Regions from separate parts of the Bacillus sp. DTU_2020_1000418_1_SI_GHA_SEK_038 genome, predicted to be linked through region 2. Evidence: riboswitches for the same ligand, from Rfam matches in the RefSeq annotation. Region 2 holds a riboswitch; each other region holds the start of a gene.
The links. Region 2 has a riboswitch for lysine ahead of dapA (4-hydroxy-tetrahydrodipicolinate synthase). Riboswitches for the same ligand answer to the same signal wherever they lie in the genome.

Region 1 (10,349 bases), 990 kb from region 2:
AGACGAGAACCAAGAAACTGCAGGAAAATATGGTGTCATGAGCATCCCTACTTTAATCGTTTTTAAAGATGGAGAAGTTGTAGACAAAGTGGTTGGCTTCCAGCCTAAAGAAGCTCTTGCAGAACTTCTATCAAAACATGCATAATAAGATTAGATTTGTAAGGGGTCTGACTTAGTCGGCCCCTTACGCATTTCTATTCGGAAGTGATAATAAAATGAATGAAATTATTAAAAATAAATTAATGCTGTTGCCCGATCAGCCGGGGTGCTATTTAATGAAGGACCGTCAAGGAACTATCATCTACGTAGGAAAGGCAAAGGTTTTAAAAAATCGTGTCAGATCCTACTTTACTGGTTCACATGACGGAAAAACACAAAGATTAGTCAATGAAATAGAAGACCTCGAATATATTGTGACATCCTCTAATATGGAAGCATTAATTCTTGAGATGAACTTAATTAAAAAGTACGATCCTAAATATAATGTTATGCTCAAGGACGATAAAACCTATCCATTTATAAAACTAACTGCCGAGAGACATCCCCGCCTCATAACTACCCGAAAGGTCAAAAAAGATAAGGGGAAATATTTTGGGCCTTATCCAAATGTCCATGCTGCAAATGAAACTAAAAAGCTGCTTGACCGAATTTATCCATTAAGAAAATGTACAACCTTGCCTGACCGTGTTTGCCTTTACTATCATTTAGGACAATGTTTAGCTCCCTGTGTAAATGAAGTAAGCGAGCAAGAATATAAAACAATGGTTGATGAGATCACCCGTTTCTTAAATGGAGGCTACAAGGAAATAAAAGCTGAATTAACACAAAAAATGACAGCCGCTGCCGAAGAACTTGACTTTGAAAAGGCAAAGGAGTTTCGGGATAGAATTGCTCATATTGAAGCAACGATGGAAAAGCAAAAGATTACAACTACAGACTTTACAGATCGAGATGTATTCGGGTTCGCTGTCGACAAAGGCTGGATGTGTGTTCAGGTCTTCTTTATTAGACAAGGTAAATTAATCGAACGGGATGTTTCGATGTTTCCAATTTACAATGAGCCCGATGAAGAAATGTTAACTTTTCTAGGTCAATTCTATTTAAAGGCTAATCATTTTAAGCCTAAGGAAATATTGCTGCCCAATACGGTTAATTCCAATATGGCTGAAGAGCTTATAGAAGTAAAAACAATCCAACCGCAACGAGGCCAGAAAAAGGATTTAGTCCAATTAGCTTGTAAAAATGCTAAAATTGCCCTTCAAGAAAAGTTCTCCCTTATTGAAAAGGATGAAGAACGAACCATTAAAGCGGTTGAAAATTTGGGGAACCAGCTAGGGATCTATACCCCTCATCGAATTGAAGCCTTCGATAACTCAAATATTCAAGGAACAGATCCAGTATCTGCCATGGTTGTTTTTATTGATGGCAAGCCAGAGAAAAGAGAATATCGTAAATATAAAATAAAAACCGTGCAGGGTCCGGATGATTATGATTCTATGCGCGAGGTAGTACGTAGAAGATATTCTCGAGTATTAAAAGAAAACCTGCCCCTTCCAGATTTGCTCATTATTGATGGAGGAAAAGGGCATGTTGAAGCAGTAAGAGATGTATTGGAAAATGAATTAAATCTTGATATTCCTATTTCTGGCCTAGTTAAGGATGAGAAGCATAGAACTTCACAGCTCTTGTACGGGAATCCGTTAGAAATGATTCCTCTTGGGCGTAACAGTCAGGAGTTCTATTTGCTGCAAAGAATTCAAGATGAAGTCCACCGTTTCGCCATAACCTTCCATCGTCAGCTAAGAGGAAAAAACGCCTTTCAGTCAGTGCTTGATGAAATCCCTGGGATTGGGGAAAAGCGCAAGAAACAGCTGCTAAAAACCTTTGGGTCCGTCAAAAAGATGAAAGAGGCTAGCATTGAGGAATTTAGAAAAATCGGTATTCCTGCAAATATTGCGGAAGAATTAAAAAGAAAATTACAGGAATAGTATTGTGAGAAGAAATTGAACGTGCTATAATTACTGAAAATTTAATATCACTTTATAGTATTAAAGTGAAGGTAGAGGTGCGAACTTCAATAGTAAAAGCTTGGAGAAGAATGAGCTTCAATGAAAAGCTTTGAAAGGGAATGTTTGCCGAAGTGGACAAAGTCTCATAACTTTTTTCGCTGGTCTTGCATTGAATAAATGTAAGATTGTCAAGACAAAACCGTCTTGGAGAGCTATCTCACTGTGTAAAATCGTATTTTTTTATACGTTTATAAACACAGCAATGAGATAGGATCTCATTGCTTTTTTTTATGCAAAAATCCAATCAATCGGGCATTTTCTGCATAATTTATAAAGGCAATTGAAGGATAGCTGCTAATTCAATAATTTGCAAAATAAGAAAGAGGGGAAAACATGGGACTTATCATCCAAAAATTTGGTGGAACTTCTGTTGCTAATGTAGAAAAGATCCGAAACGTTGCCAATCGTGTAATCGAGGAAAAGAATAGGGGCAATGATGTTATTGTGGTTGTATCCGCAATGGGAAAATCTACAGATCATCTTGTCGGTTTGGCAAAGGAAATTTCCTCCTCTCCAAGCAAAAGAGAAATGGACATGCTTTTAACTACTGGTGAACAGGTGACGATTTCTTTATTAGCAATGGCTTTATCAGAAAAGGGCTTTCCTGCTGTATCCTTAACAGGCTGGCAGGCTGGAATCAAAACAGAGTCAGTACATGGAAATGCAAGAATATTGGATATTGATACTTCAAGGTTGAAGAGTGAGCTTAACCAAGGAAGGATTGTTATAGTTGCGGGGTTCCAAGGAATTACGGAAGACGGAGCCATTTCAACATTAGGGCGTGGGGGGTCAGACACTACGGCAGTCGCAATAGCCGCGGCTTTAAAAGCGGATAAATGCGATATTTATACAGATGTGACTGGAGTGTTTACGACAGACCCGCGCTATGTTAAAGACGCAAGAAAATTATCGGCGGTATCCTATGATGAAATGCTTGAGCTTGCCCATTTAGGAGCTGGCGTTTTGCATCCTAGGGCAGTAGAATTTGCAAAAAACTTTAATATTCCAATTGAGGTTCGTTCAAGCAGTGAAAGAGAAGCGGGCACTATTATTGAGGAGGAAGTAAATATGGAGGAAAATCTAGTTGTACGCGGAATTGCATTTGAGAATGAAATCACAAGAGTCACTGTTATTGGGTTGCCGAATTCTTTAATTGGCTTATCGACAGTTTTCTCTGAATTAGCAAAAAATCATATAAATGTTGATATTATTATTCAAAGTACACTGGCAGAGCAATCAACTAATCTATCCTTCTCGATTAAAAATCAAGATCTCGATGACGCCATAAAGGTTCTAGAAAACTGTAAGATGAAATTAAACTATAGCCGAATTGAGTCAGAGACAGGACTTGCCAAAGTTTCAATTATTGGTTCAGGAATGGTTTCAAACCCAGGGGTAGCAGCAGAGATGTTTGAAGTGCTGGCCTCCAATGACATCGAAGTAAAGATGGTGAGTACATCGGAAATTAAGGTTTCAACGGTTATTGGACAAGAAAAAATGGTACAGGCTGTTGAGGCCCTTCACGAGGCTTTTCATTTATCTGGTATACCAATTGAATCATAAAATAGAGTAGAGGCTGTCATAATGAACAGCCTCTTTATCATTATTTAAAGTTAAAATTCGGTTTTGTCCTTTTTATCCCATTTTATTGTAAACTGAACTTTTCCTTTTCTTTTATTAGGATGTTCATATGCTTCGCAAATGACTTCAGATTGAAGTTCAATTTGTTGAGCAATAAACCCTGCCTCGAGCTGAAAAGTGCATCGGCTATTTTTTTTGCATCGCTCCTGTATGAAAGAACTAGAAAGCTCAAATTCCATTTCACTTTTTGATTCTTTCTTTAGGACTAGGTTTCCCCATGAAGCCTGCTTGAAGAAATCAATCATGTGAGATATTGACTCTTGTGGATATTTACGTGCAAGGCTTTTTCCAGCCCAATATAATATTTCAGGCGTATCATCGCCTAATATGTCGTGTAAAAGAACTTCTCTAATAAGTTCGTATCCAAAGACAGAAATGAACTCGTTTTTTTGTTCAATTGGTCTTAATTCTGTAGCTGTTTCATTCAAGCTTAAATCCCCTCTTTCTATTATTCTTCTATTATATACAAATGAGAAGAAATTTAGATATAGAATGACGAAAAAGCGGACTGTTTTGCAGTGGAAGATTAATGCTTTTTTGATATATTAAACCAAAAGTGTTAACACTTAATAATAATGGTTAATACATAATTAATAGGGAAAAATATACAATACTAATATATTTTTATGATTTTAATATTTAAAATATTTTATGTAATCGTTTCCTTGACGCTCTAAGATGTTGGGAGTAAAATGGACATGTCACATAATTGTAAGAAAATGATATGCCATTTTCGAATTGATGTTTTGGTGAAAATTCTTATATACGAAGTAACGACACCATACATCTTGCAAAAAATTAGGGGGGTAAATCATGGCGGGTAATCGAGAGTTTTTAAGTCGCAGATTGCATTCATTACTAGGTGTTATACCAGTAGGGCTATTTTTAGTTCAGCATCTAGTAGTCAATCATTTTGCAACAGGGGGAGAGGAGTCTTTTAATAAGGCAGCAGGTTTTATGGAGAGTCTGCCGTTTAGAATTATCTTAGAAACATTTATTATTTTCTTGCCTTTATTATTTCATGCCATCTATGGGCTTTATATTGCTTTTACAGCAAAAAATAATGTAAGCAAATATGGATTTTTCCGTAACTGGATGTTCATGCTGCAACGTGTGTCTGGCGTTATTACACTTATTTTCATTGCATGGCATGTATGGGAAACTCGTGTACAAGCTGCATTCGGTGCAGATGTTAATTTCCAAATGATGGAGAATATTCTTTCGAATCCATTTATGTTCTGGTTTTATATTGTAGGCGTTATTTCAACAATTTTCCACTTTTCTAATGGATTATGGTCTTTCTGTGTAAGCTGGGGAATTACAATTTCTCCTCGTTCACAATTAATAACTACATACGCTACAATTGTTATCTTTATTTTATTATCAATTGTAGGTATTCGTGCGATTACAGCATTTGTTTAATTAATAATAGAAAATGTTCGGATAAAAATTATGCTTTAGTTTTACAAAGTAATAGGGAGTGAGTCACTATGGCTAAAGGTAAAGTAATCGTTGTCGGCGGCGGTCTAGCCGGCTTAATGGCAACAATTAAAGTTGCAGAATCAGGGACTCCGGTTGAGTTGTTTTCCTTAGTTCCGGTTAAACGTTCTCACTCTGTTTGTGCCCAAGGCGGTATTAACGGAGCTGTAAATACAAAGGGTGAAGGAGATTCACCATATATTCACTTTGATGACTCTATTTACGGCGGAGACTTTTTAGCGAACCAGCCGCCAGTTAAAGCAATGTGTGAAGCAGCACCTGGTATTATTCACTTATTCGATCGTATGGGTGTTATGTTTAATCGTACACCTGAAGGTTTACTCGATTTCCGCCGCTTTGGTGGAACACAGCATCACCGTACTGCGTTTGCTGGAGCTACAACAGGGCAGCAGCTTTTATATGCATTGGATGAGCAAGTTCGTCGTCAAGAGGTTGTAGGACTTGTAACGAAATACGAAGGCTGGGAATTCTTGGGTGCCGTTATTGATGATGATGGAGTTTGCCGTGGAATTTCTGCACAGAACTTAACTTCTGGTGAAATTCAAACATTTGCAGCAGATGCAGTTATCATGGCTACAGGCGGCCCTGGAATTATCTTCGGTAAATCAACGAACTCCGTGATCAATACAGGATCGGCTGCTTCTATTGTTTATCAGCAAGGAGCTTATTATGCGAATGGTGAATTTATTCAAATCCACCCAACTGCAATCCCTGGAGACGATAAGCTTCGTCTTATGAGCGAATCTGCACGTGGTGAAGGTGGACGAGTGTGGACATATAAGGATGGAAAGCCTTGGTATTTCCTTGAAGAGAAATATCCTGCATATGGAAACCTAGTTCCGCGTGATATTGCAACACGTGAAATTTTTGATGTGTGTGTCAATCAAAAGTTAGGAATCAATGGAGAAAACATGGTGTATCTTGACTTATCTCATAAAGATTCCCATGAGCTTGATATTAAACTTGGCGGTATCATTGAAATTTACGAGAAGTTCATGGGTGATGACCCACGTAAAGTTCCGATGAAGATCTTCCCAGCTGTTCACTATTCTATGGGTGGACTATGGGTTGATTACGAACAACAAACGAGCATTCCTGGTTTATTTGCTGCAGGAGAATGTGATTATTCGCAGCACGGTGCAAACCGTTTAGGTGCAAACTCCCTGCTTTCCGCTATTTACGGAGGTATGGTTGCAGGACCAAATGCAGTTAAATATATTAACGGTCTAGAGAAAAGCGTTGATTCTATTTCTTCTTCTGTATTTGATCGCCATGTGAAAGAAGAAGAAGAAAAATGGAATGACATCCTGTCCTTAGATGGAACAGAAAACGCTTATGTTCTTCATAAAGAGCTTGGTGAGTGGATGACTGATAATGTGACAGTTGTTCGTGAAAATAGCAAATTATTAAAAACTGATGAAAAAATCGTTGAGTTAATGGAACGATTCAAAAACATTAATATTAACGATACAGCAAAATGGAGTAACCAAGGAGCTGCATTTACTCGCCAGCTGAAAAATATGCTCCATTTATCTCGTGTCATTACTATCGGTGCTTATAACCGTAATGAAAGCCGAGGCGCTCATTACAAACCAGAATTCCCTAAACGTAATGATGAAGAATTCTTAAAGACAACGATGGCGAAATTTACTGGTGAAGAGTCAGCACCAGCGTTCCATTATGAAGAAGTTGATATTTCATTAATTAAACCACGTGAACGTGACTATACAAAAAAACATTAAGAGAAGGGGAGAGTAAGTGATGAGTGACAAAAAAACAATTCGCTTTATTATAACTCGTCAAGACAATCCAGATTCTGCACCTTATGATGAAGAGTTCGAAGTGGAGTACCGTCCGAATTTAAACGTTATTTCAGCACTTATGGAAATACGCCGCAGCCCTGTTAATGTGAAAGGTGACAATACAACACCAGTAGCATGGGATATGAACTGTCTTGAGGAAGTATGCGGTGCGTGTTCAATGATTATAAACGGCAAGCCGCGCCAATCTTGTTCGGCCCTAGTTGACCAATTAGAACAGCCAATCCGCTTAGCGCCAATGCGTACATTCCCGGTTGTAAGAGACTTGCAAGTCGACCGCAGCCGTATGTTCGATTCATTGAAAAAGGTAAAAGCTTGGATCCCTATTGATGGTACGTATGATCTTGGTCCAGGACCACGTATGCCTGAACCAAAGCGTCAATGGGCATATGAATTATCTAAATGTATGACTTGTGGTGTATGTTTAGAAGCATGTCCTAACGTAAACAGCAAATCAAACTTTATGGGACCTGCTGTCTTTAACCAAGTACGTCTATTTAATGCCCATCCAACAGGGGAAATGAATAAAGCAGAACGTCTAAATGCATTTATGGAAGATGGCGGTATGCAAGGCTGTGGGAACTCCCAAAACTGTGTGCAGTCATGTCCAAAAGGAATTCCAATTACAACATCAATCGCTGCTGTAAACCGTGCAGCTACATTACAATCTTTCAAAAACTTCTTCGGAAGCGATCAAGTTTAATAAACGAAAAAACCCCCTTCTCCTTGAAGAGGGTTTTTTTGTTTCCAATTCATTCTGCTAGTTATATAATGGTAGAATAAATGAATGGGTATTCATTTTGATTAGAATGGAGGAGCTTACGTGAACAGAATTAGCTATATTAAGGATTTTCCTTCGTGGGAAGAAGGTTTTGAATTTTTTCATCCCGTTAAGGTCCGATTTTCCGAAACAGATATGTTTGGTCATTTAAATAACACGGTTCCCTTTACCTATTTTGAAGTTGCAAGAATCGAGTTTTTCAAAAACATCGGTTTTATGCAGGATTGGGTTAATCCGAAAAATGAAACCATTCCCGTTGTAGCTGATTTGCAGTGCGATTTTTTAAAGCAAGTTTTTTTTGATGAACATATTAAGGTATATGTGAAGGCTGCTTCAATCGGTACATCCTCAGTAGATCTTCACTATATGGGAAAAAAAGAGGATGGCTCCGTCTGTTTTACTGGAAGGGGGACGATGGTCCAAATTTCAAAGAAAACAGGGAAAGGCTATCCATGGACAGAAGAAATGAAAACATTGCTTCTAAATCATGTTATGAAGCTTATTAAATAATATTAATAACTTTTTTAAAATAAAACCTTCTACAGTAAGGAATTGGTGTCACTCAAGTCCTCTCCCTTACATAAGATATTGTGACTAAATATATACCCATCCCGCGGTTCATAGCTGGCGAAAGGCAAGGAGGGTTACAATACTTGAAGGAGAACGAATTTACTCATAAGCCGTTACTCACCAAACGAGAAAGAGAAGTATTCGAACTGTTAGTACAGGATAAAACAACGAGAGAAATCGCTGGTGAATTGTTTATAAGCGAAAAAACGGTTCGGAACCACATTTCGAATGCCATGCAAAAGCTTGGTGTTAAGGGGCGATCACAAGCTGTTGTAGAGCTCCTTCGAATGGGAGAGCTAGAACTTTAATTAAGACCGGCCATCCTTTATTGGATGCCGGTTTATATTATTTATTTTGCAAATTTAATTTATCTATAGCTCCTATTTTAATTCAGCCTTGAAATTTAGCTGAAAAAAGGTGAAAATAAATGCAATAGAGCTTGTGGATTATATTCATCTGATGGAATAGAAATAGCAATATAGGAGTTGTATGTAATGGATTTAGAAGATGTGAAAGCAGTTGATGAAATAGATACAGTATCAATTATTGAAAAAGAACTGCGCTATATATCAGGCATTATTAAGCAAAAGGGCCGTGAAATTTTAAGCGATTACAAAATTACTCCACCGCAATTTATCGCCCTCCAATGGCTTTTTGAAGAGGGAGATATGACAATTGGCGAGCTGTCGAATAAAATGTATCTTGCTTTCAGCACAACGACAGATCTTGTTGATCGTATGGAGAAAAACAATCTTGTAAAACGGGTTAAAGACCCTAATGACCGTAGGGTTGTTCGAATTCATCTTTTAGACGAGGGAGAAAGGATTATTGACGAGTGTATTAAAAAGCGGCAATTATATTTAAAAGAGGTACTCGTTAATTTCACAGATGAAGAGGTTCAGCTCCTGAAAGCGAACTTAACAAGATTACACCAAGATATGCGCAAAGAATGAGGCGGTTTGATTGGAAAATCCGATAGGTATTATTGATTCAGGTGTCGGAGGCCTGACTGTAGCTAAGGAAGTGATGAGGCAGCTTCCAAATGAGGAAATTATTTATTTAGGAGACACGGCACGATGTCCTTATGGTCCAAGGCCAGGTGAAGAAGTTAAAGCATTTACTTGGGAAATGACGAGATTTCTTTTAAGCAAACAAATTAAAATGTTGATAATTGCCTGTAATACAGCTACAGCTGTTGCCCTAGATGAAATTAGAAATGAGCTGTCCATACCGGTAATTGGAGTGATATCACCTGGAGCAAGAACGGCGATAAAGAACACAATAAATAAAACCATCGGTGTCATCGGCACAGAAGGTACGATAAAGAGCGGTGCATATGAAAGGGCCCTAAGGCAAATTAATAGCCGTGTCAAGATTCATAGTCTAGCCTGTCCTAAATTTGTCCCACTTGTGGAAAGTGGGGAATATGAAGGTCTTTTAGCTGAGAGAATCGTAACTGAAACGCTGCAGCCGTTAAGAAATAAGGGATTGGATACACTTATTTTGGGTTGCACACATTATCCGCTGCTGGAGCCGCTAGTACAAAAGGCAGTAGGTGATGGGGTCAGGGTAATTAGTTCAGGAGACGAAACAGCAAGAGAGGTAAGTACGATTCTTTATCATCAAGGCTTATTAAATAGGTGTCAGGACGAGCCGACCCATCATTTTTTCACAACAGGATCGACAGATATTTTCAGAAAAATTGCTTCCGAATGGCTGGCCATTCCTGTTTGCCATGTAAATAAAGTTACGATATAAACCTCCTAACGGGGGTTTTTCCTATTTGAAAGACAGTATAAGCTTATCTGAGGCATGGTGGACACAAGTTCCGTTATTTGTTGCAAAAGGGGTTAATTTCTTATGTTTGCGGACAGAGGTTCCCTTATGTTGTGAAAATGCAGTGATTTTCTAGGCTTTTTCGTAAATAGCAAACTCTGTGTCCGCTTAGCCCTTAAATTAGAGTCATTT
Region 2 (10,349 bases):
AAAAGCTTAGCTGAAGACAATTTCCCAGGCGGAAAAGTGACGTTAATGGGTTTAAAAGAGAATGGTGTGGATATCGCCCCAACCTCTAATAAAAACGTAGCCCCAGAAGTACTTGAAAAGGTAGAGGAATATCGCCAAAAAATTATTAATGGTGAGATTGTCGTGCCTGAAAAATAAAAGCAATTTTTAGGGTTGTCTTAAAAGCAGAGGGTCAGCCTCTGTCATAGACAGCCCCAAAATTTTTTAGGGAGTGTATCCGTTTGACAATGACTGATAGTGTACTCGAATTGAAGGGGATCACGAAGCGTTTTCCAGGAGTGGTTGCCAATGATTCCATCAGCTTTCAATTAAAACGCGGCGAAATACATGCCTTGCTAGGGGAAAATGGTGCGGGGAAATCTACCTTAATGAGCATTGTATTTGGATTATATCAGCCTGATGAGGGCGAAATCTATGTAAATGGCAAGCCTGTCGTCATGGATAACCCCAATAAAGCGATTGAGCTGGGGATCGGAATGGTCCATCAGCATTTTAAACTCGTTGAGCCCTTTACGGTAACTGAAAATATCATTTTAGGGATGGAACCGAAGAATGGCGCAAAGATTGATATTAAAGGGGCTAGTAAGAAGGTTAAAGAGCTCTCTGAAAAATACGGTCTTGATGTGGATCCAATGGCAACCATTGAGTCCATTAGCGTGGGGATGCAGCAGCGTGTCGAGATCATTAAAACTCTTTACCGTGGTGCTGATATTTTAATTTTTGACGAACCAACCGCTGTTCTGACTCCTCAAGAAATCGGTGAATTGCTTGAGATTATGAGACGCCTTGTAGCAGAAGGAAAGTCCATTATTTTAATTACCCATAAATTGAAGGAAATTATGGAAATTGCCGATGCTTGTACGATTATTCGAAGAGGAAAAGTGATAGAAAGCCTGCAAGTAGCCCATTCAAATCCGCAGGAATTAGCGGAAAAAATGGTTGGAAAAGCTGTTAATTTTAAAACAGAGAAACAAAAAGCTATTCCTAAAGATGTTTTATTAGATGTGAAAGATCTAGTTGTAGCTGGAGAGAAAGGAAGAAACGCTATAAACCATCTTTCCATTTCTCTGCGCGAGGGCGAAATTGTCGGAATTGCAGGTGTAGACGGGAATGGCCAAACAGAGTTAATCGAGGCTCTGACAGGCATGCGACCGATTCAATCTGGAGACATTCTTTTAGAAGGCAAAAGTATGGTCAATCAATCGCCTCGCACGATTTCCGAGGCAGGTGTATCGCATATTCCTGAGGACCGGCATAAACATGGACTTATTCTTGATTTCAGCGTTAGCGAAAATGCGATCCTGCAAACGTATTATCAAAAAGAGATGAGTCCAAATGGATTTATTAATAAGAAGGCAATGGATGAATTATCTACACGGTTAGTGAAAGAATTTGATATTCGCACACCTGGAATTGAGACGAAGGTTCGCTCGATGTCGGGTGGAAATCAGCAAAAGATTATCATCGCCCGAGAAATTGAGAGACAGCCAAAAGTGTTAATTGCCGCACAGCCAACACGTGGTCTCGATGTAGGCGCGATAGAGTTTGTACATAAGCAGCTTATTTCCCAGCGCGATCAAGGGAAAGGGGTGCTTCTCATCTCGTTTGAGCTAGAAGAAATCCTCAATGTAGCTGACCGAATTCTCGTATTATTCGATGGTGAAATTGTTGGCGAGACGACTCCTGAAACAACGAGTGACCAAGAATTAGGCTTAATGATGGCAGGAAAACATGAAGGAGGGAGCATGAATGGATAAATTGTATAAAGGACTCAAAAGTGAATCATTATTGATCCCTTTCGTTGCCATTATTGTGGGCTTACTCCTTGGTGCTATCATCATGTTAATCGGCGGCTATGATCCTGTCTTAGCTTACCAATCTTTAGTAACAAAGATTTTTGGAAGCAGCTACGATATTGGCGAAGCCATTCGGACAATCATTCCGCTTGTCATGAGCGGCTTAGCTGTTGGAATCGCCTTTCGGTCAGGATTGTTTAATATCGGGGTCGATGGGCAAATTGTCATGGGGGCTCTAGGGGCGCTTATTATTGGGACGCAGCTGAATCTTCCTCCTTTTTTACATGCAACATTATCGGTGTTATTTGGTGCGTTGCTTGGCGGACTATGGGGTGCTTTAATTGGATATATTAAGGCGAAAAGAGGGATTAATGAAGTTATTACTTCCATCATGTTTAACTTTATTGCCCTATACATTAGCCAATTCTTTATTCGTTTATTTATGGCGCAAGAAGGCACACAGCGCTCTGAAATGATTAAAGAATCTGCAAGCATTCAGATTAGCTGGCTTTCTCAATTGATGGGCGGCGCAAGGATGCATTGGGGCTTTGTGCTTATGATTGCTGCTGTTATCTTTTATTCTGTTTATTTAAATAAAACGAAGTGGGGCTATGAGCTTCGCGCGGTTGGCCAAAGTCAGCATGCCGCATTTTATGCAGGGATGAAAGTGCCGAATGTCGTTGTCCGGGCGATGTTTATTTCTGGTGTGTTTGGCGGTTTAATTGGCACCTTTGAAGTGTTAGGCGTCTTTAAATATGTTGCCATTAGCTCAACTACTTCAGGTATCGGCTTTGATGGAATCGCTGTTGCTATTTTAGGCGGCAATACCGCTCTTGGTGTACTGCTATCTGGTATTTTAGTAGGGGCACTCACTTACGGATCTCAAGGAATGAGCTTCGGGGCAAATGTACCTGGAGAAATTATTCGTATGGTCATTGGATTTATCATATTCTTCGTTGCTGCACCGGGAATTGTGAAGACATTCTTCCCTTCAGTGAAAAAGAAGTCTAAAAAGGAGGCGTAGCATATGGAAGTCATCGGAAATCTCCTTAGTGGAATGTTGGTCTTTTCTACACCATTTATTTTTGCGGCACTAGGAGGACTCATATCAGAACGATCAGGTGTCATTAATATTGGACTTGAAGGATTCATGGTATCAGGTGCTTTCTTTTCAGCGATTATCGCTTACTATGCCGAAACGGCAGGATTAGGATCTCTTTCTCCTTGGATTGGCTTAGTAGGGGCATTCGTTTTTACGGTCATTTTCTCGCTTATTCATGCCCTTGCTACGATTAAATATAAAGCCAATCAAGTTGTGAGCGGGGTAGTTATTAATATTCTTGCGGCAAGCACAACCTTCTTTTTTGTGAAAATGATTTTCTTTGGTTCAGCAGAAACACCAATGTTAGCAAATGTTTTTCATAAGATAAGGATTCCTTATTTAAGCGATATTCCTTTTATCGGGAAAGTGATTTTTTCTGCCTATCCAACAACTTATCTTGCCATTCTATTAGTTATTGTTATTTTCTTAATACTATTTAAGACACCAAGCGGTCTGAGGCTGCGTGCAGTGGGTGAGCATCCTAGTGCTGCTGATACAGCGGGAATTAAAGTGAACCGGATCCGTTATACTGCGGTGTTGTTAAGCGGTTCTCTTGCTGCTCTAGGCGGAGCGACCATTGTTCTGACGTCTAACAGCAACTTTGCCTTTAATACGATTTCAGGTCAAGGGTATATTGCTCTTGCCGCTGTTATTTTTGGAAAATGGCATCCTGTAGGGGCGATGCTCGCTGCCTTATTCTTCGGATTAGCCCAGGCAGTAAAGGACCAATTCCAAATATTAGAGTTTGCTGCTAAGGTTCCAACCGAGTTTTTCTACATGCTTCCTTATTTGCTGACATTGCTTGTTCTTGTTTTTACAGGAAAAGCACGTGCACCGAAGGCATTAGGGGAACCTTATGATGTTGGAAAACGTTAAGCAATATAAATTATAATTGAAAGCTGGAGGTCGGATAGACATCCAGCTTTTTTAGAATATAAGAAAGTATAACTTTTCTCGAATTTGAGAAATGTCTAGCTCCAGCGCCTACCCCCAACGTACAGGACGTACTAGTGTCGACAATGCGACAGGACGTCGCGTTTTTGTCGACCTCGAGCTCACAAGCCAATCCTGAAAGGTAGAGCTCACCTTACCGTGAGGCTCGTCTTGTGCTAGTCGGGGGTGGGCACAAAGGAAAGCTTCTGCGAATAAACATCGCAGGAACAATTGTCCTTTGATTGTTCCGAAGGCGCTTGCGCTTTTCTTAATACTGGCTTTTTTTAGAAAGAAGTGATTGACTCTTGTTAAAACAATTGAATCAATGGTTTCACCTTCAAGAAGAACATACGAGTGTCCGGACAGAGATGGTTGCTGGTCTGACCTCATTTATTACGGTAGCCTATATCATAGTTGTGAACGGTGCGATTTTGAATATTGCCGGCATGCCTTATGAAGCGGTCACTCTTGCCACGGTGATTTGCTCCTTCATAGGCTGTATGTTATTAGCCTTTTGGGCAAATTCTCCACTAATCATCGTTCCAGGGATGGGGGACAATGCCTTTTTTGTATTTACCCTTGTGTTATCTTTCGGTCTAACTTGGCAGCAGGCTTTAGCCGTTGTTCTTATTGCAGGAATTGTTTTTGTGATAACGACAACTTCGAAAGTTGCTGATTATTTATCAAATTCTATTCCGATGTCTATGATTCATGCCATGACGGCAGGGATTGGCTTATTTATAGCATTTCTAGGTTTGAAAAATGGCGGTGTGATCGTAGCAAATGAGGGAACCTTTGTAGCGCTGGCGAAAATTAGCGATCCCCATGCTTTAACGACCCTGCTTACTCTGCTTATTCTTGTGGCCTTGTTTCAGAAAAATGTTAAAGGGAACTTTTTGATCGGAATTTTGATCGGGACAGTTATTGGAGCTTTATTTGGTATTGTCGACTTTTCAAAGTTGCGTGATTTCCAACTTTCATTTAACGGCTATCAAGAGGTTTTTTTAGCTTTTGATTTTAGCCAAATTGGAACGTTTCATTTTTGGACAGCCGTATTTTCTTTATCGATGGTCATTATTTTTCAAAATATGGGTGCCCAGCTTGGCATGCTCCCAGATAAATCGAAATTTCGCAAGTCCTTTCAAGCGCATTCCTTTTCAGTTATCGGTGCGGGCCTATTTGGCTGCAGCCCAACAACGACTGCTGCTGAGTCCGCAACAGGTATTGCCGCGGGTGGTAGAACTGGCTTAACCTCATTAACAACTGGATTGCTGTTTATACCGGCACTATTTCTCACACCGATTTTTAAAGTGATTCCTAATAGCGCGATCGCACCCGTATTGATTATTGTTGGATGTCTTATGGTCCAATCCATAAAAGAAATTCCTTTTAGCGATTTTACAGAGGCTTTCCCGGCTTATTTAATGCTGGCCATCATGCCGCTAACGTTTAATATCGCTAACGGAATTGCTTTTGGCTTTATTGCTTACCCGATCTTAAAATGGGCAACAGGCAGAAAAAAAGAAGTTACAGGAACAATGTATGTTATTGCGTTTTTCTTTCTCCTGTATTTTATATTAGGTGCTTTATAATAAATTATGTTCTAAAAACGGCCCAGTGCAGAGGAGTGATTATCACTTCTCTTTTTTCTTGTGAATAAAGTTTTTTTACAAGGAAAAAACAGGCTCTACTCTAGTTTATGAGGTATAATCTAATACATCATATAAAGAAATAACTTATACATATTTATACTCATATACTAAGGAGCAGAAATATGGAGAAAGAAGATTTAAAGCTATTACAGCAAAAAGTAACCAAACTTAGGGCCGAGGGAAAATATAAGGAAACGATTGAGGCATGCTATCATCTTCTGAAGAGCGGAAAAGAATGCAATGATTTTAAATCTATTTTAACTGCCCATATAAATCACGCTGCTTCCTATTATTGTATTGGTGATACAGAGGAAGCTTTTAATAGTATTGAAGCCTATGTTGAAGTTTGCAGCCGTTTTGGAGACGAAGCAGATCTATTACATCAGTACAATGTATTGTTTTTGCTTTATGAATATAATAAGGATTTTGCGAAGGCCAAGGCGACACTGGAGAATTGCATTGGGTTAGGAAAGAAATTAGAGAAATATAATATAGTTAGCAATGGATATAGCAATATCAGTCATGTTTTGATGGAGGAAGGCAATTATGGGGCAGCCTTAGAAGCGGGGCAAAAGGGACTAGAGGCGTCTAAATTACACAAACCTGCCAGTCCTATTCTTGAACTGAGAGTAAAGCTAAACATTGCAAAAGCTTATCTTGAGCTCAATCATTTTCATGCTTCCAAAGCACTAATTAATGAAATGATCCATGACCCCATTTTAGAATCCTTTATAAGGGAAAAGTCTCAATGCTATCATTTACAAGGCAGCTGGTATAGGAAGCAAAAAATATTTAAGGAAGCATTTGACTCTTTAACTGTTGCAAAGGAATTAGTGGAAAGCTATCGTGATTTATACCTATTAAAATCAATTCAAGAAGAGCGATGCCAATTATGTGAGCAGATGGAGGATGTTCAGTTAGGGTATCGTGTTCAAAAGGAATATATATCCTTGTTAAACGAAATTAATAAACAAGAATTAGCATTAACGGCTTTAAAGCTTGAAATTAAACATAGTATGTCTGATTTTAAAAGGAAAGCCAATACCGATTTTTTAACAGGTATCTTTAATCGAAGCTATTTAGAAACCACCTCAAAAGAGTGGTTAGAACAAGCATCTGTCAAAGATGAAAATATTGTCTGTATCTTATTTGACATCGATAATTTTAAAATCATTAATGATCAGTACGGTCACCTTTTTGGTGATGAGGTTATTAAGCAAGTAAGTAATGCTTGTTCAAAAACAATGAAGGAAAATGAGCTATTCGCCCGCTATGGCGGGGATGAATTTGTCGTATTGGTAAGGGGCGCTTCACTTGAAAGTGGCAAGAAAAGGGCTGAAGAAATGAGGGGGATTATCGGTAATGTAAAGATTGAAATGGGAGGAAACAGTGTATCCATAACATCCAGTATGGGGGTTACGGATAACTTAGACGGAAAAGTACGATCATTTCAAGAACTATTCCATCATGCAGATCTCGGACTTTACGAGGCCAAAAAAAGCGGAAAAAATAACGTTTGTGTTAAGTTAGCCGATAAGGAATAACAGAAGCCCGCTCCTAACCTAAGGTGCGGGCTCTTCTAATGATCAAGCATTTACTGGCTGAAGTGTTTGCAATACTTCCTGCAATGCAGTCATTTCCGTATTATTTAAAGGAACCAATGGAAGCCGGACTCCGCCAACCTGAATGCCTTGCAGATTAAGAGCAGCTTTTACCGGTGTTGGATTTGGAGCATTAAATAAAGCATTCATAACCGGAAGAAGCTCGCGATGGGCAGCTGCGGCTTTCTGAAGCTCACCGTTTTTAAAGCTATTAATCATGTCTTGCATTTCGTTCCCGATAATATGGGCAGCTACAGAAACAATCCCTGCTCCTCCAATAGCCAGGACCGGTAGTGTAAGGCCATCATCCCCGCTGTATAGAGTAAAGTCAGCTGGCGTCTCGCTGATGATTTGGGCCATAGTGTCTAAGTCACCGCTAGCTTCCTTAATGGCCACGATATTTTGAATTTCTGAAAGTCTTACAATGGTCTCAACTGACATATTCACAACGCTTCGTCCCGGAATATTGTATAGCATGATCGGTAAAGACGTTGCTTCAGCAATCGCTTTAAAATGCTGATACATGCCTTCTTGAGATGGTTTGTTATAGTATGGAGCAACAAGCATGATGCCATCCACTCCAGCCTCCTCAGCCTTTCTAGTCAGGCTAATGGAAGCTCTTGTATTATTCGATCCTGTACCAGCTATGATAGGAACTCTGCCGTTAGCTGCCTCAACAACAAACTTAAATAGAGCCACTTTCTCTTCCTCTGTTAAAGTTGGCGACTCACCAGTCGTACCTGCGACAACTAACCCATCAGACCCATTCTCGATTAAATAGTTAACTAAATTTTTTGTCGCTTCAAAATCAACCTCACCGTTATGATCAAATGGCGTAACCATTGCTGTAAGTACTTGACCAAAATTCATAACTTCACACACCCTTTTTTTAAAATGATAAGAAAGTTTAAGTTTTCTCGAGTTTGAGAACTGTCTAGCTCCAGCGCCTACCCCCTCGAGGTCATAAGCCAATCTACCCTGAAAGGTAAAGTACACCTTTCCGTGTAGATCGTCTTATGCTTGTCGGGGGTGATCAAGGCGCTTCCGCTTTTCTTATTAAAAAGTAGAGGTGATAGGGCCTATTTAAAACTAAACGCAAAAAAGCAACAACGAGGGACTCGCTGCTGCTATAGAAACAATAGTGTGGAAATTCACCGTTTCTTGTGCGATAGCCCTCCATATAGTCTCTCCTATATGACAGTCCTGTATTTATTCAACACAGGCCCAGCTTTAAGAACATGAGATTCCTAAAACTTCGGCAAATTCCCCTTTCGACAATCATCATAGGGTCTCATTATCCTCCGATTGTGTACTGATGGTCTTTGCGCCTCTATCCTCACTTCAAAAAGTTCTTGAAATAAGAAATTATTTAATTGTATTCCATGTTAACTGAAAGTTTCCTTAATTGCAAGACATATTTAGAAATGTTTTTCCAGAAGCTTACTATAGCACTCGATTCAAGAATGCTTTTGTCCGATCAAATTGAGGGTTGGAGAATAGTTGATCCGGATGGCCGGACTCCGCAATTTCTCCGTTATCCATAAACAGAACTTGATTGGCGACTTCTTTAGCAAAGCCCATTTCATGAGTAACGACTATCATCGTCATTTGCTCTTCAGCAAGTTTTTTCATTACTTGCAGCACTTCACCAGTTAATTCAGGGTCTAGAGCTGACGTAGGCTCATCAAACAGAAGAATTTCAGGCTCCATCATTAAGGCTCTAGCAATAGCAACCCTTTGTTTTTGTCCGCCTGAGAGGTTTCCAGGATACACGCCTGCTTTATCAGCTAACCCAATCTTCTCGAGAATTTCCATGCTGCGCTTCTGAAGGGATTCCGCCGTTTCCTTTTTTACCATCTTAGGAGCAATTTCTAAATTTTCTTTTACCGTTAGGTGAGGAAATAGATTAAAGTGCTGAAAAACCATACCCATTTTGGAAGTAATCCGATTCAGTTCCTGCGGTTTGGAGTACACGCCGTTCTTCACTAGATAATCACCGTCAATACAAATGCTGCCATCATCAATTTTTTCAAGATGAATCAGACTGCGAAGCATAGTGCTTTTTCCAGAACCGGATGGGCCAATGACAGCGATAACATCATTTTTTTGAACATCAAATGTAATTTGCTTTAGGACATTTAAATGACCGAATGATTTTTTTAGGTTGGATACTTCTATGATAGCCATAATATCAATCCTTCTTATTCAAATTTATAGCGCCGTTCTAGCCATTTAAATAGCACTGTTAAAATAAGCGTAATACCTAAATAAATAATACCGGCGATGAAAAACGGCACAATCGTAAAGTCGCGGTTAACAGCTGTCTGGGCAAAGTGTAAAAGCTCCGGTACAGCGACAGCATATAGCAATGCCGTATCCTTAACAAGTGTCACCGATTCATTTGAAACAGCAGGGAGCGCAATTCGGAACATTTGCGGCAGGACAATTCGTGTCGTTGTCTGCCATTTGCTTAAGCCAAGCACCTGGGAAGCCTCATATTGTCCCTTATCAATAGCCAAAAGGCCTCCACGGAAAATTTCCGCGAAATAGGCAGCATAATTCAAGATAAAGCCCAAGCAGGCAGCTACAAAACGATCAAGCACTAAATATTCCCCAATTACAGGTATTAAAGGAAGCCCGAAACAAATAAATAATAATTGCAATAGGAGCGGGGTTCCACGCATCACATAAATATAGCCTTGTGCCAACCATGAAAGCGGCTTGATCGAACTTTTAACAGCTAGAGTCAAAAGAAAGCCTAATGGAATGGACACAACGATGGCAATAATAAATAAAAGAATGGTCATCTGAGCCCCTTCAAGCATGGGCTTAATAATTGTCAGAATGTATTCCATCATGAAAGAATTCCTCCAAAAACAAAACAGGCTTTCCGAGGGAAACCCTGTTTGCTTCTATAATTTGTACGATTAATTTAGAACTTTGTCTTCACCGAACCATTTTTCTGAGATTTCAGCAGCGGTACCGTCTGCGCTTAACTCATCAAGGGCTTTTTGCAGTTCTTTTAATAATTCATCGTTGCCTTTTTTCACACCTACACCGTATTCCTCTGGTGCTAATGATTCGTCAAGGACCTTAAATGTACCCTCTTCTTGGGCCATATAATAATCAATCACGACTTCATCAATGATAACCGCATCCACACGGCCGGCCTTTAAATCACTTAGGGCAAGGACATTATCCGCGTATTCAGAAACAGACTTGATGC
Region 3 (10,349 bases), 610 kb from region 2:
ACATACCGCGGAATCGTTCAATTCGGCCGTAAAGCTGATGGCGCACGTGCCAATATCGAGTGTGATACGTTAATTATGGATAATCAATCAACTTCTGATACAATTCCATACAATGAAATCATGAACGATAACATCTCTTTAGAGCACGAAGCAAAGGTTTCTAAAGTGTCTGAAGAACAATTATTCTATCTCATGAGCCGCGGTATTTCCGAGGAAGAAGCAACTGAAATGATCGTAATGGGCTTCATCGAGCCATTTACGAAAGAGCTTCCAATGGAATATGCGGTTGAAATGAACAGATTGATTAAGTTCGAAATGGAAGGTTCAATTGGTTAATATATGAATAGGAAAATCCGCTTGCCAATTTGGTGAGCGGATTTTTTAAAACTAAATTGTCTTAGCTCAAAATATGCTAATATGTTTCTGAAGGAGGTGTTCCCTATGATTCTAATCGGAGTAGCAGGATGGGGAGATCATGACAGCTTATATACTCAAAATATTTCTCCACGGGATAAATTAAAGGAATATAGCGGCTATTTTCCTGCGGTTGAGGTGGATGCGTCATTCTATGCTGTACAGCCAAAAAGAAACTCAGAAAGATGGGTGAGAGACACTCCTGAATCCTTTCAATTTATCGTAAAAGCCTACCAAGGTATGACGGGGCATGAAAGAGGCGAAATTCCTTTTAAAGATAAGGAAGAAATGTTCGCTGCTTTTAAAGGCTCTTTACAGCCTTATATTGAAGGAAATAAATTAGCTATGGTCCTATTTCAATTTCCGCCATGGTTCGACTGTAAGAAGCAGAATGTAGATTATTTACGCTGGTGCAAAGAAAAGATGGGGGACCTTCCATGTGCACTAGAATTCAGGCATCAATCATGGTTTAAACCTGAGTATAAGGAAAAAACGATTCAATTTATGAAAGAAGAAAATTGGATTCATTCTATTTGTGATGAACCACAGGCTGGAGAGGGATCTATACCAACTGTGTTAGAAACAGTAAATAATGAGAAAGTGCTCATTCGCTTTCATGGAAGAAATGTTCATGGATGGCAAAAGAAAAACGCAGAAAACTGGCGAGAAGTCAGATACTTATATCGCTATAATCATCAAGAGCTTTCCGAATGGGCTAAGCATCTTAAGAAATTAAAAGACGCCTGCAAAACGCTATATGTTGTATTTAATAATAATTCTGGTGGAGACGCAGCGGACAATGCCTTACAGCTTATTGATTTATTGAATATAGAATACAAGGAATTAGCCCCGCGGCAATTAAATCTTTTTTAGCTGACAGTTATAAATAATTCCGCAAACTAGTCTAGTAAGTAATACACGCTTTCCCTTAGCCATGCATATTTTGATATGGGAAGGGAAAGGAGTGTTTATTCATTGATTGATTTAAAGCCGATTGACATTCAGGGACACTCGTTTCTATGTGTCTCGGTGCAATTGCCAAAAACAAATCTACTTGTTGTGACAAACGATAAAGGATATATTATGTGCGGTGCTCTTGATGTGGCATTATTAAATGAGAAGCTTAAAGACCGGAAAGTCATCGCTGGAAGAGCAGTAGGCGTGAAAACGATTGATCAGCTTCTCGATGCACCACTTGAATCAGTCACTTACGAAGCTGAGGCTCTAGGAATCCATAAAGGGATGGCTGGAAGAGAAGCGCTGCTAAAAATGGTTTAGGCATGCCGGTATTAGGCTGCCTTTTTTCTGTGAAAATAATCTTTTATCTGTTAGTAGGTATAGATCATTACTTGAGTGGTCATCCTAAATTTGACAATAAGAAAGCTGAGCTACCTTGTGGAGAGGTATCTCGTATATATTATTGTGGACTTGGCTATACTAACTAGTTTGTAGCGGTTCTTTATATAGCTCTTTGTTGATTAACATAGAGTAAATCGTACGAAGCATTCGATGGCCTGTGGCTACGAGTGCTTTTTTCTTTCCTCTTCTTGCTGCAGTAGACCAATATTTTAGTGCGAACCATTTATTTCTACTTCTCGATGCAGCCCAAGCAGCTTCACATAAAGCAGATTTAATATGAGGATTCCCTTTAGTTGTACGTGTACTCTTTCTCTTTCCTGCACTCTCGTGATTTCCTGGGGATAATCCTGCCCAAGAAGCAAGGTGCTCAGATGAAGGAAACTGGCGCATATCTACCCCGATTTCTGCGATAATTACCGAAGCGGTATTTTTACTTATACCTGGTATAGACGTTAGGATAGCTACTTCCTCTTGGTAGCTTTTAAGTATCTGGTCAATTTTTTGGTCAATTTCATCGGTCAGAGACTCCAAGTATTCAATATGCTTCCAAGACTGTCTGATTAAAAAAAGTTGATGATTGTTAATCGTTCCAAATAAGGAATCGGAAATACTTTGTTTTTTGTGTTGCATCCGTCCATGAATAGAGGATTCTACTTCTTCCTCATCTATATAGCCTTTTTCTAGAAGACGTGCAAGCAACTTTCGGCCAGACACTCCAAAGACATCGGAGATGACGGAACTTAGCTTAATATTCGAACTCTCAAAAGTTTTTTGAATACGGTTCTTTTCAGAAGTGATATGTCCTATCCACTTTTTTCGAAGTCGAGTAAGATCCCGAAGCTCACGTATGTCTGAGGGTGGAATAAAACTTTTTTCTATCAAACCTACCCTTAACAACTTGGCTATCCATTCTGCATCACTTACATCGGTCTTACGACCAGGGACGTTCTTAATCCTTTGGGCGTTAGCTAAGGTGATATCAAAAAAGTCTTCCAGAATATTAAACACTGGCTTCCAATAAACACCTGTACTTTCCATCGCAAGGTGTGTAACTTGTTTTTCTTCTAGCCATTTTAAGAGACGAAATAAATCTTTTGTAAAGGTAGGGAAAGTCTCAATCTCAGTTGTTAACTCGTTATCATCGTTCCCTTTAAGTACACAAACAACAATACTTTCCGCATGAACATCTAAACCTGCACAACGTTCCAACAATACTTCCATCATAACCACCTATTCTTAAACAAGATCATAAACAGGGAACGAGTTTGACAATAAGTATTTTTCTGTCCGTAGTCACCCGATTGCAGGTGCTCACAAAGGGTTGAACTCCAAACTCATTCAAGCAGTTTTTGTTACAGGATCGAGGTCACCAAAAAAAGACACGCACTGAACCTGCTTATGTCATCTATCAGTATGGACGGGGTTTAAACATTTTCATGCCTGGGTTGGGAGTAAAATTTAATCATGTTAGTTTTTGTTGTATAAGAGCTACAGTCACGATTTTCGAAATTAGTGTCCAATTTTCTTCATTAATAATTACAAAAGAAATTTTAGGACTTATGTCAGTTGAAATTTCCCTCGATAAAAGGTTAATGTAGAAATAATAGGAAAAATGTCGCAAAAACAAGAATAATATTCTAGATAAATTCATGATTTTGCAAAATCTCAACCCAGAATGTAAATGTCATTGGCTTCATTTCTCTGCGCTGGTGATTACTCCGTACATCAAGGCTTGTTCAATGAATCCAACGACAATTTAGTTTAACATAGAAAAAATAGTACATAAATTTCCAACAAAAATATGATAGTAAATTATGCAACGAAAAGGTGTATTACATGAGACTAGTCGGGACAGCATCAGTTGACGCCGGAACAATTCTTGCAAAAGCGATATACAATGAAAAAGGTCAAATATTGCTAAATAAAGGAATTATCTTAAAAGATTCAATGATACAGCGTCTTCAAGATTTGGGAATAACTTATATTTTTATTAAAGACAGTGAAACTGAGGATATAGAGTACGAGGGCACACTTTCGGATTCCATGCGCAGGGAAGCAATACAAACGATATGCTCTACATTTCAGGAAATACAAAATGATCTTGATATAACCAATTCGTTTGTGGTAGAACAGGCTTCCAAGCGATTTTCTGAAATAATTCGGTATCTTTTAACTGAAATAAAAGAGAAATCGGAATTATTGAATTTAATAGCAGATGCATATACATACGATAATTATATTTTTACCCATTCTCTGAATGTAACACTTTATTCATTGGCAATCGGTATGGAGTTAAGACTTTCAACGAAAGAACTTGAGATACTAGGGCTTGGCGCTATTTTTCATGATATAGGCAAACTAAAAGTATCATTAGATATTTTGCTTAAGCCCGAAAAGCTGACGGATATTGAGTATGAGGCAATCAAACAGCATGCAGATGAGGGATTCCAAATTTTGAGGAAAGTGCATACGATTCCCCTCTTAGTAGCCCATTGTGCCTATCAGCATCATGAACGCCTGAATGGAACAGGCTATCCTAGAGGTTTGCTAGGACCTGACATTCATTATTTTGGAAAAATAATTGCTGTAGCAGATGTGTTTGATGCAATCACCTCTAATCGAGTTTATAGAAAAGCGATGCTCCCAAGTGAAGCACTCGAAGTTCTTTATGCTGGTTCGGGATCATTATTTGATCAAAAAGTGGTAGAAGCTTTTCGACTGGCGGTTGCTATTTATCCAGTTGGTTTGTCGGTTGTTTTAAATGATGGAAGAAAAGGAATTGTTTCAGGACAAAATACTGGCTTAGGAGACCGGCCCCATATTCGAATCATGGAGCATCATGGAGAAAAAGTAATTCCTTATGATATTGATTTAAAGCAGGAGTTAAACGTCATTATTATTAGCTGTGATACTGCTTTTAAATGATCAGCTTGAAACAGAGTTACTATTTTGATATATTTGTAGAGACATTCAAATAAACCTTATCAAGTCCGGTGAGGTAGAGGTGCCAAATTCAAGAGTAGACTGTATGAGGATGACAACGATGACTACAGTTAAAAGGGAATTTTGCCGAAGTAAAATAAATGGTGTCAACCATTATTTTGCTGGGGTTACTTTGAACAAGAGTAACACTGTCATTATGAGGGAAAAGTATTCGTAAACTGAAACAGCCTTCATATTGGGGAGCTACAGATCGTGATGGAGAAACTAATTGCTTATGATGAGTAATGGTAGACTTTTCTCTATCGTTACTCTTTTTTATTTGGCTCTATCACCTTTCATGATTCCCTCCCACAAAAAATAAGGAGGAAAAACATTGTGGAGAACACAGTTTTTTCACTGATACCCCCGCTGCTGGCTATCGTTATGGTTATTATGACTAGACGGGTATTGCTTTCATTAGGAGTGGGGATAGTATCAGCAGCTTTTATATTAGGTGAGTTTCGCATTACAAACACCTTAGCAATTATTTATGATTCTGTTAAGGGGATTTTCGTTGCAGATGGAAAGCTAAATACATGGAATGTATATATCATTATGTTCCTGCTCATTTTGGGAATGATCACAGCTTTTATTTCTATAACTGGCGGAAGCCGTGCATTTGGAGAATGGGCTATGAAACGGGTGAAAACTCGTGCAGGTGCGCAAATTGTCGGGGCAGTTTTAGGTATTATTATTTTTATTGATGATTATTTTAACGCACTGGCTGTTGGGCAAATATCCCGGCCTATTACAGATAGGCAACAAGTATCCCGGGCAAAGCTTGCCTATTTAATTGACTCAACCTCTGCCCCTGTTTGTGTCGTTTCACCAGTTTCGAGCTGGGGGGCTTATATTATTACGCTAATCGGAACTATTTTAACAGCGAATCATGTAACAGAGTACTCAGCCTTTTCGGCTTTTCTGCAAATGATTCCAATGAATCTCTATGTTTGGACCACGTTAGCAATGGTATTCATTGTAGCCTTAAGAAATTTCGAAATTGGTCCAATGAGAATTCATGAGATTCGCGCCGTGAAAGAGGGTTTAGTCTATGACCCGGATAAACCGCTTGCTGGAGAATTAAAAGATGATCTCCCAACAAGCACAAAGGGAACTGTCGGTGATTTACTATGGCCAATTATAACGTTAATATTGGGCACTGTTGGAATGATGTTTTGGACGGGGTATGAAGCTACAGAAGGGACAGCAACTATTATCAAGATTTTTGAAAACACAGATGTTTCGAAGTCCCTTATGATCGGCGGGCTTTTAGGTTTATTTGTAACTATGGCGATGTTTTTCCGCCAAGCCTTTGTTTTAAAAGGGGTAGATGGCGGCATTTTAGGCAAAGGACTTCTATCTGGCATGAAATCGATGCTGCCGGCGGTTTATATTCTATTGTTTGCCTGGACCATATCAGATTTAATCGGACGATTGGAAACAGGACTATATATGGCTAACATCGTTGAAAACTCCAACATGAATATTGCCTTATTGCCGTTTATTTTATTTATATTAGCAGGCATTATGGCATTCAGTACTGGAACATCATGGGGCTCTTTTGGTATATTGCTCCCGATTGCTGGCCATATTGCTGCAGCAACAGACATCAATCTTTTATTGCCAGCTATGGCAGCCGTTTTAGCTGGAGCTGTTTTTGGCGACCATTGTTCACCTATTTCCGATACAACAATACTCTCTTCAACTGGTGCTGGCTGCAATCACATTGATCACGTCATGACACAGCTGCCTTATGCTCTAATTAGCGCAGCTATCTCAGCTGTAGGCTATTTAATATTAGGTTTTACAGGCAGCTCTTTACTTGCTCTATTGGCAGTAGCTTTCATGCTATTAATAGTGATAATAGTTGCTGGGAAAAAACAGAAAAACCTTGCGTTGTAATTTGAATAATATTTATTTTGACCTTTCCGAATACGGGAAGGTCTTTTTTTCACTAATAAAATTTTCATGTAAGTTCCTTTTTAAACGTGAAAATACTCTTATATTAAGAAGTGTACTAGATTATTCCTAAAAAAATACTATTTCAAAAATATTGTTTTGACAGACTAATCGAAAAATAATATACTATCAATATATTAAATAAATAGTCAGAAATATTTTAATTCCTAATCTATTTGCTTAAATTAGGAAAATAGACTGACTAGTAATAGAAGGTTGCAGATAGATTATTCTATACTAATTAATCTAGCTCAAAAATACCTTTCTATGTTTTAAAATATTTGAACAAACAGAAATAGAAAAAAGGGGGAAAACTAAATGGTTTTCAAGAAAAAAATCACATCAGTCTTAATGGCTACAACATTAATGGCTGGTATCCTTGCTGGATGTAGTGGCAGTAAGGAAGCAGGTTCAGGCGGTTCTAGTTCTAAAGAGGGGGATACAATTAAAATCGGTGCTAACTTAGAACTTTCAGGTCAAGTAGCATCATATGGATCAGGAATTGCTTCTGGAGTGGAACTTGCTGTTGAAGAAATCAACGCAGCTGGCGGTGTAGATGGAAAGAAAATTGAACTTGTCAAAGTTGATAATAAATCAGATGCAGCTGAAGCAACAAATGCTGCCATTAAATTAACAAGCCAAGATAAAGTTACAGCAATCATCGGTGCTGCTACAAGTGGTAACACAGTAGCACAAGCGCAAATTGCTAACGACAATAAGACTGTTCTTATCTCACCATCTGGTACAAGCCCAACTGTAACTGTACGTGAAGATGGATCTGTAAATGAGTTCGTTTTCCGTACTGCGTTTATCGACCCATTCCAAGGAACAGTTGCAGCGAACTTTGCTCTAAACGATGCTAACGTCAAAAATGCAGCAATCTTTGCTGACAATGCTAGTGATTACGCAAAAGGTCTTGCCGCTTCATTTAAATCAACTTTTGAAGCAGCTGGCGGTACAATTGTTTCAGAAGAATCATATGTTGCTAAGGATACAGACTTCCGTTCAACATTAACTCGTATTAAAGCTTCTAATCCAGAATTCATTTTCATTCCTGGATATTATGAAGAAGTAGGTCTTATCGTTAAACAAGCTAGAGAAATGGGAATTACAGTTCCTTTAATGGGAGCAGACGGCTGGGATTCTCCTAAACTAGTTGAATTAGCTGGTGCAGATGCATTAAACAATACTTTCATTATCAACCACTATTCTGCTGAAGATCCAGATGAAACAATTCAAAAGTTTGTTAAAGCTTACGGGGATAAAAATAGCGGCAAATCACCAGATGCCTTCAACGCACTTGGTTATGACACAGTTTACCTTCTTGTAGACGCAATGAAGCGTGCTGGCACTACATCTGATTCAGAAAAAATTAAAGATGCTCTTGCTGCTACTAAAGATTTAGCTTTAATCACAGGAACAATTACAGTTGATGAGAATCACCACTTAATTAAATCTGCATCCGTTCTAGAATATGTAGATGGTAAGCAAAAATTCAAAACAAAAGTTAATCCTTAAGATTAACCACAGGAAATGGGGGGATTATCCTATCCTCCCATTTTCCATTCCTAATGGTAAAAATTTTGTCGAAAAGCAGTCATAGCGCTTAAGCTTTTTTTAAATGTCCAGCCTTAGCGCATACGCTTTTCTAAAATTGTCTAGCTTCAGCGCCTAGGGGCTCTTGGGTCTAAGCCAATCCGCGAAGAAGGTTAAACTACAACCTTCCCGATGGCTTGTCTTGTGCTTGAGGCCAGCAGGATCCGGGGCATGCAGACGTTGCCACAGGACGTGGCGCTTTTAGTCTGCGTTCCTTCAAGGATCAAGGCGCATACGCTTTTCTAATAAGGGAGTGAGTATTCATGGAATGGTTACAGCAATTAATAAACGGTATTTCACTCGGCAGTATTTATGCATTAATTGCATTAGGCTATACGATGGTTTATGGAATTATTAAATTAATAAACTTTGCACATGGCGATGTTTTTATGATCGGTGCGTTTATTGGGTTTTATGCCATCGCTGGATGGGGATTAGGATTTTTCCCAGCATTATTACTCGCGATGACAGTTTGTGCAATTTTTGGGGTTCTCATTGAAAGAATTGCCTATAAGCGCCTCCGCAATGCAACTCGAATAGCCGCTTTAATTACGGCAATCGGGGTTTCCCTTCTTATCGAATATGGAGTAATTTACATTCGAGGTGCGCAGCCAGAAGCTTATCCAAATGTTTTTACAAATAAATCCTTTGATGTATTTGGTGCTCAAATCAGCAGTCAATCTCTATTAATTCTCTCCGTTTCAATTATTCTAATGATTATTTTGCAATTCATTGTTCATAAAACAAAAATTGGTAAGGCGATGCGTGCGGTATCACACGATATGGACGCAGCTCGTTTGATGGGGATTAATGTAAACAATACGATATCTGCTACATTTGCAATTGGTTCAGCGATGGCAGGAGCTGCAGGTGTTATTTTTGGTGTCTATTATACAAAAATTGAACCGCTAATGGGAATTATTCCTGGATTAAAAGCATTCGTTGCCGCCGTTCTAGGGGGAATAGGGATTATACCAGGAGCGATGGTTGGAGGACTTGTGCTTGGAGTCGTTGAAACTGTTGTTAGCGCTTTCGGTTTCTCTTTATGGAGAGATGCAGCAGCATTTATTATTCTCATTTTAATCCTATTATTTAGACCATCGGGCATCTTCGGTAAGAATGCTAGAGAGAAAGTGTAGGTGAAAGAATCTATGAAAAAGGCAAAAGGATTTTGGCTATTTTTAATTTTATCGGTCATCGTCTACGGAGTTGCGCAATTTCTGATTAGTGCTGGAATCTTAAACGCGTTTTATTCAAATACACTCATCTTTATAGGCATTAACATCATCTTGGCAGTCAGCCTGCACTTAGTGATCGGGGTTACAGGGCAGTTTTCGATTGGACATGCCGGATTTTTAGCTGTTGGTGCTTATATTTCAGCAATATTTACGATGAAGCTTCATCTTCCACTTCCAATTGCTTTAATTGCTGGCGGAATCATGGCAGCAGTAGCGGGACTTATCGTTGGGATTCCGAGCCTTCGTTTAAAAGGTGACTATTTGGCCATTGCAACTTTAGGTTTTGCAGAAATTATCAGGATTGTATTCCTGAATATTGATTATGTAGGTGGAGCTGCTGGTATGCAGGTTTCCCATTTAACAACTTGGACCTATACGTTCATCTGTCTGTTTGTAACGATTTTGGTCATTATGAACTTTACAAATTCAAGACATGGACGTGCGTGTATTTCTGTTCGTGAGAATGAAATTGCTGCGGATGCGATGGGGATCAACACGACCTATTATAAGGTTATCGCGTTTGCGCTCGGCTCGTTCTTTGCCGGCATTGCGGGCGGCTTGTATTCTCATAACTTCTATATTATTCAGCCAACGAACTTCGGATTCTTAAAATCCTTTGATATTTTAATATTTGTTGTACTTGGCGGGCTAGGAAGCTTATCAGGGGCGGTTATTTCAGCGATATTATTAACATTAGTTTCTACATTCTTGCAGGATTATCCGGAAACTCGAATGATTATGTACAGTCTTGTCTTAGTTATCGTGATGTTATACCGTCCTCAAGGACTAATGGGTACTCGT

Region 1: it holds a riboswitch for lysine, as region 2 does, so the genes downstream of both, RRV45_RS16620 (aspartate kinase) here and dapA (4-hydroxy-tetrahydrodipicolinate synthase) in region 2, are expected to answer to the same signal.
Region 3: it holds a riboswitch for lysine, as region 2 does, so the genes downstream of both, RRV45_RS18485 (Na+/H+ antiporter NhaC family protein) here and dapA (4-hydroxy-tetrahydrodipicolinate synthase) in region 2, are expected to answer to the same signal.

The regions. Positions count from the first base shown of each region.
Region 1 is NZ_CP135435.1:3,309,188-3,319,536, reverse strand. Features, by position in the region: gene trxA (thioredoxin) at 1-145, shown strand, start outside; gene uvrC (excinuclease ABC subunit UvrC) at 216-1,988, shown strand; lysine riboswitch at 2,053-2,232, shown strand; gene RRV45_RS16620 (aspartate kinase) at 2,403-3,632, shown strand; gene RRV45_RS16615 (YslB family protein) at 3,683-4,138, opposite strand; gene RRV45_RS16610 (succinate dehydrogenase cytochrome b558 subunit) at 4,524-5,132, shown strand; gene sdhA (succinate dehydrogenase flavoprotein subunit) at 5,201-6,952, shown strand; gene sdhB (succinate dehydrogenase iron-sulfur subunit) at 6,972-7,733, shown strand; gene RRV45_RS16595 (acyl-CoA thioesterase) at 7,854-8,321, shown strand; gene RRV45_RS16590 (helix-turn-helix domain-containing protein) at 8,465-8,689, shown strand; gene RRV45_RS16585 (MarR family winged helix-turn-helix transcriptional regulator) at 8,876-9,334, shown strand; gene racE (glutamate racemase) at 9,345-10,139, shown strand.
Region 2 is NZ_CP135435.1:4,298,240-4,308,588, reverse strand. Features, by position in the region: gene RRV45_RS21300 (BMP family lipoprotein) at 1-177, shown strand, start outside; gene RRV45_RS21295 (ABC transporter ATP-binding protein) at 267-1,796, shown strand; gene RRV45_RS21290 (ABC transporter permease) at 1,789-2,859, shown strand; gene RRV45_RS21285 (ABC transporter permease) at 2,863-3,813, shown strand; gene RRV45_RS21280 (NCS2 family permease) at 4,176-5,462, shown strand; gene RRV45_RS21275 (tetratricopeptide repeat-containing diguanylate cyclase) at 5,645-7,066, shown strand; gene dapA (4-hydroxy-tetrahydrodipicolinate synthase) at 7,109-7,993, opposite strand; lysine riboswitch at 8,285-8,464, opposite strand; gene RRV45_RS21265 (amino acid ABC transporter ATP-binding protein) at 8,567-9,310, opposite strand; gene RRV45_RS21260 (amino acid ABC transporter permease) at 9,325-9,981, opposite strand; gene RRV45_RS21255 (amino acid ABC transporter substrate-binding protein) at 10,051-10,349, opposite strand, start outside.
Region 3 is NZ_CP135435.1:3,691,457-3,701,805, reverse strand. Features, by position in the region: gene sufB (Fe-S cluster assembly protein SufB) at 1-336, shown strand, start outside; gene RRV45_RS18505 (DUF72 domain-containing protein) at 442-1,287, shown strand; gene RRV45_RS18500 (YunC family protein) at 1,390-1,692, shown strand; gene RRV45_RS18495 (IS110 family RNA-guided transposase) at 1,852-2,994, opposite strand; gene RRV45_RS18490 (HD-GYP domain-containing protein) at 3,610-4,698, shown strand; lysine riboswitch at 4,765-4,970, shown strand; gene RRV45_RS18485 (Na+/H+ antiporter NhaC family protein) at 5,092-6,657, shown strand; gene RRV45_RS18480 (ABC transporter substrate-binding protein) at 7,033-8,232, shown strand; gene RRV45_RS18475 (branched-chain amino acid ABC transporter permease) at 8,574-9,449, shown strand; gene RRV45_RS18470 (branched-chain amino acid ABC transporter permease) at 9,462-10,349, shown strand, end outside.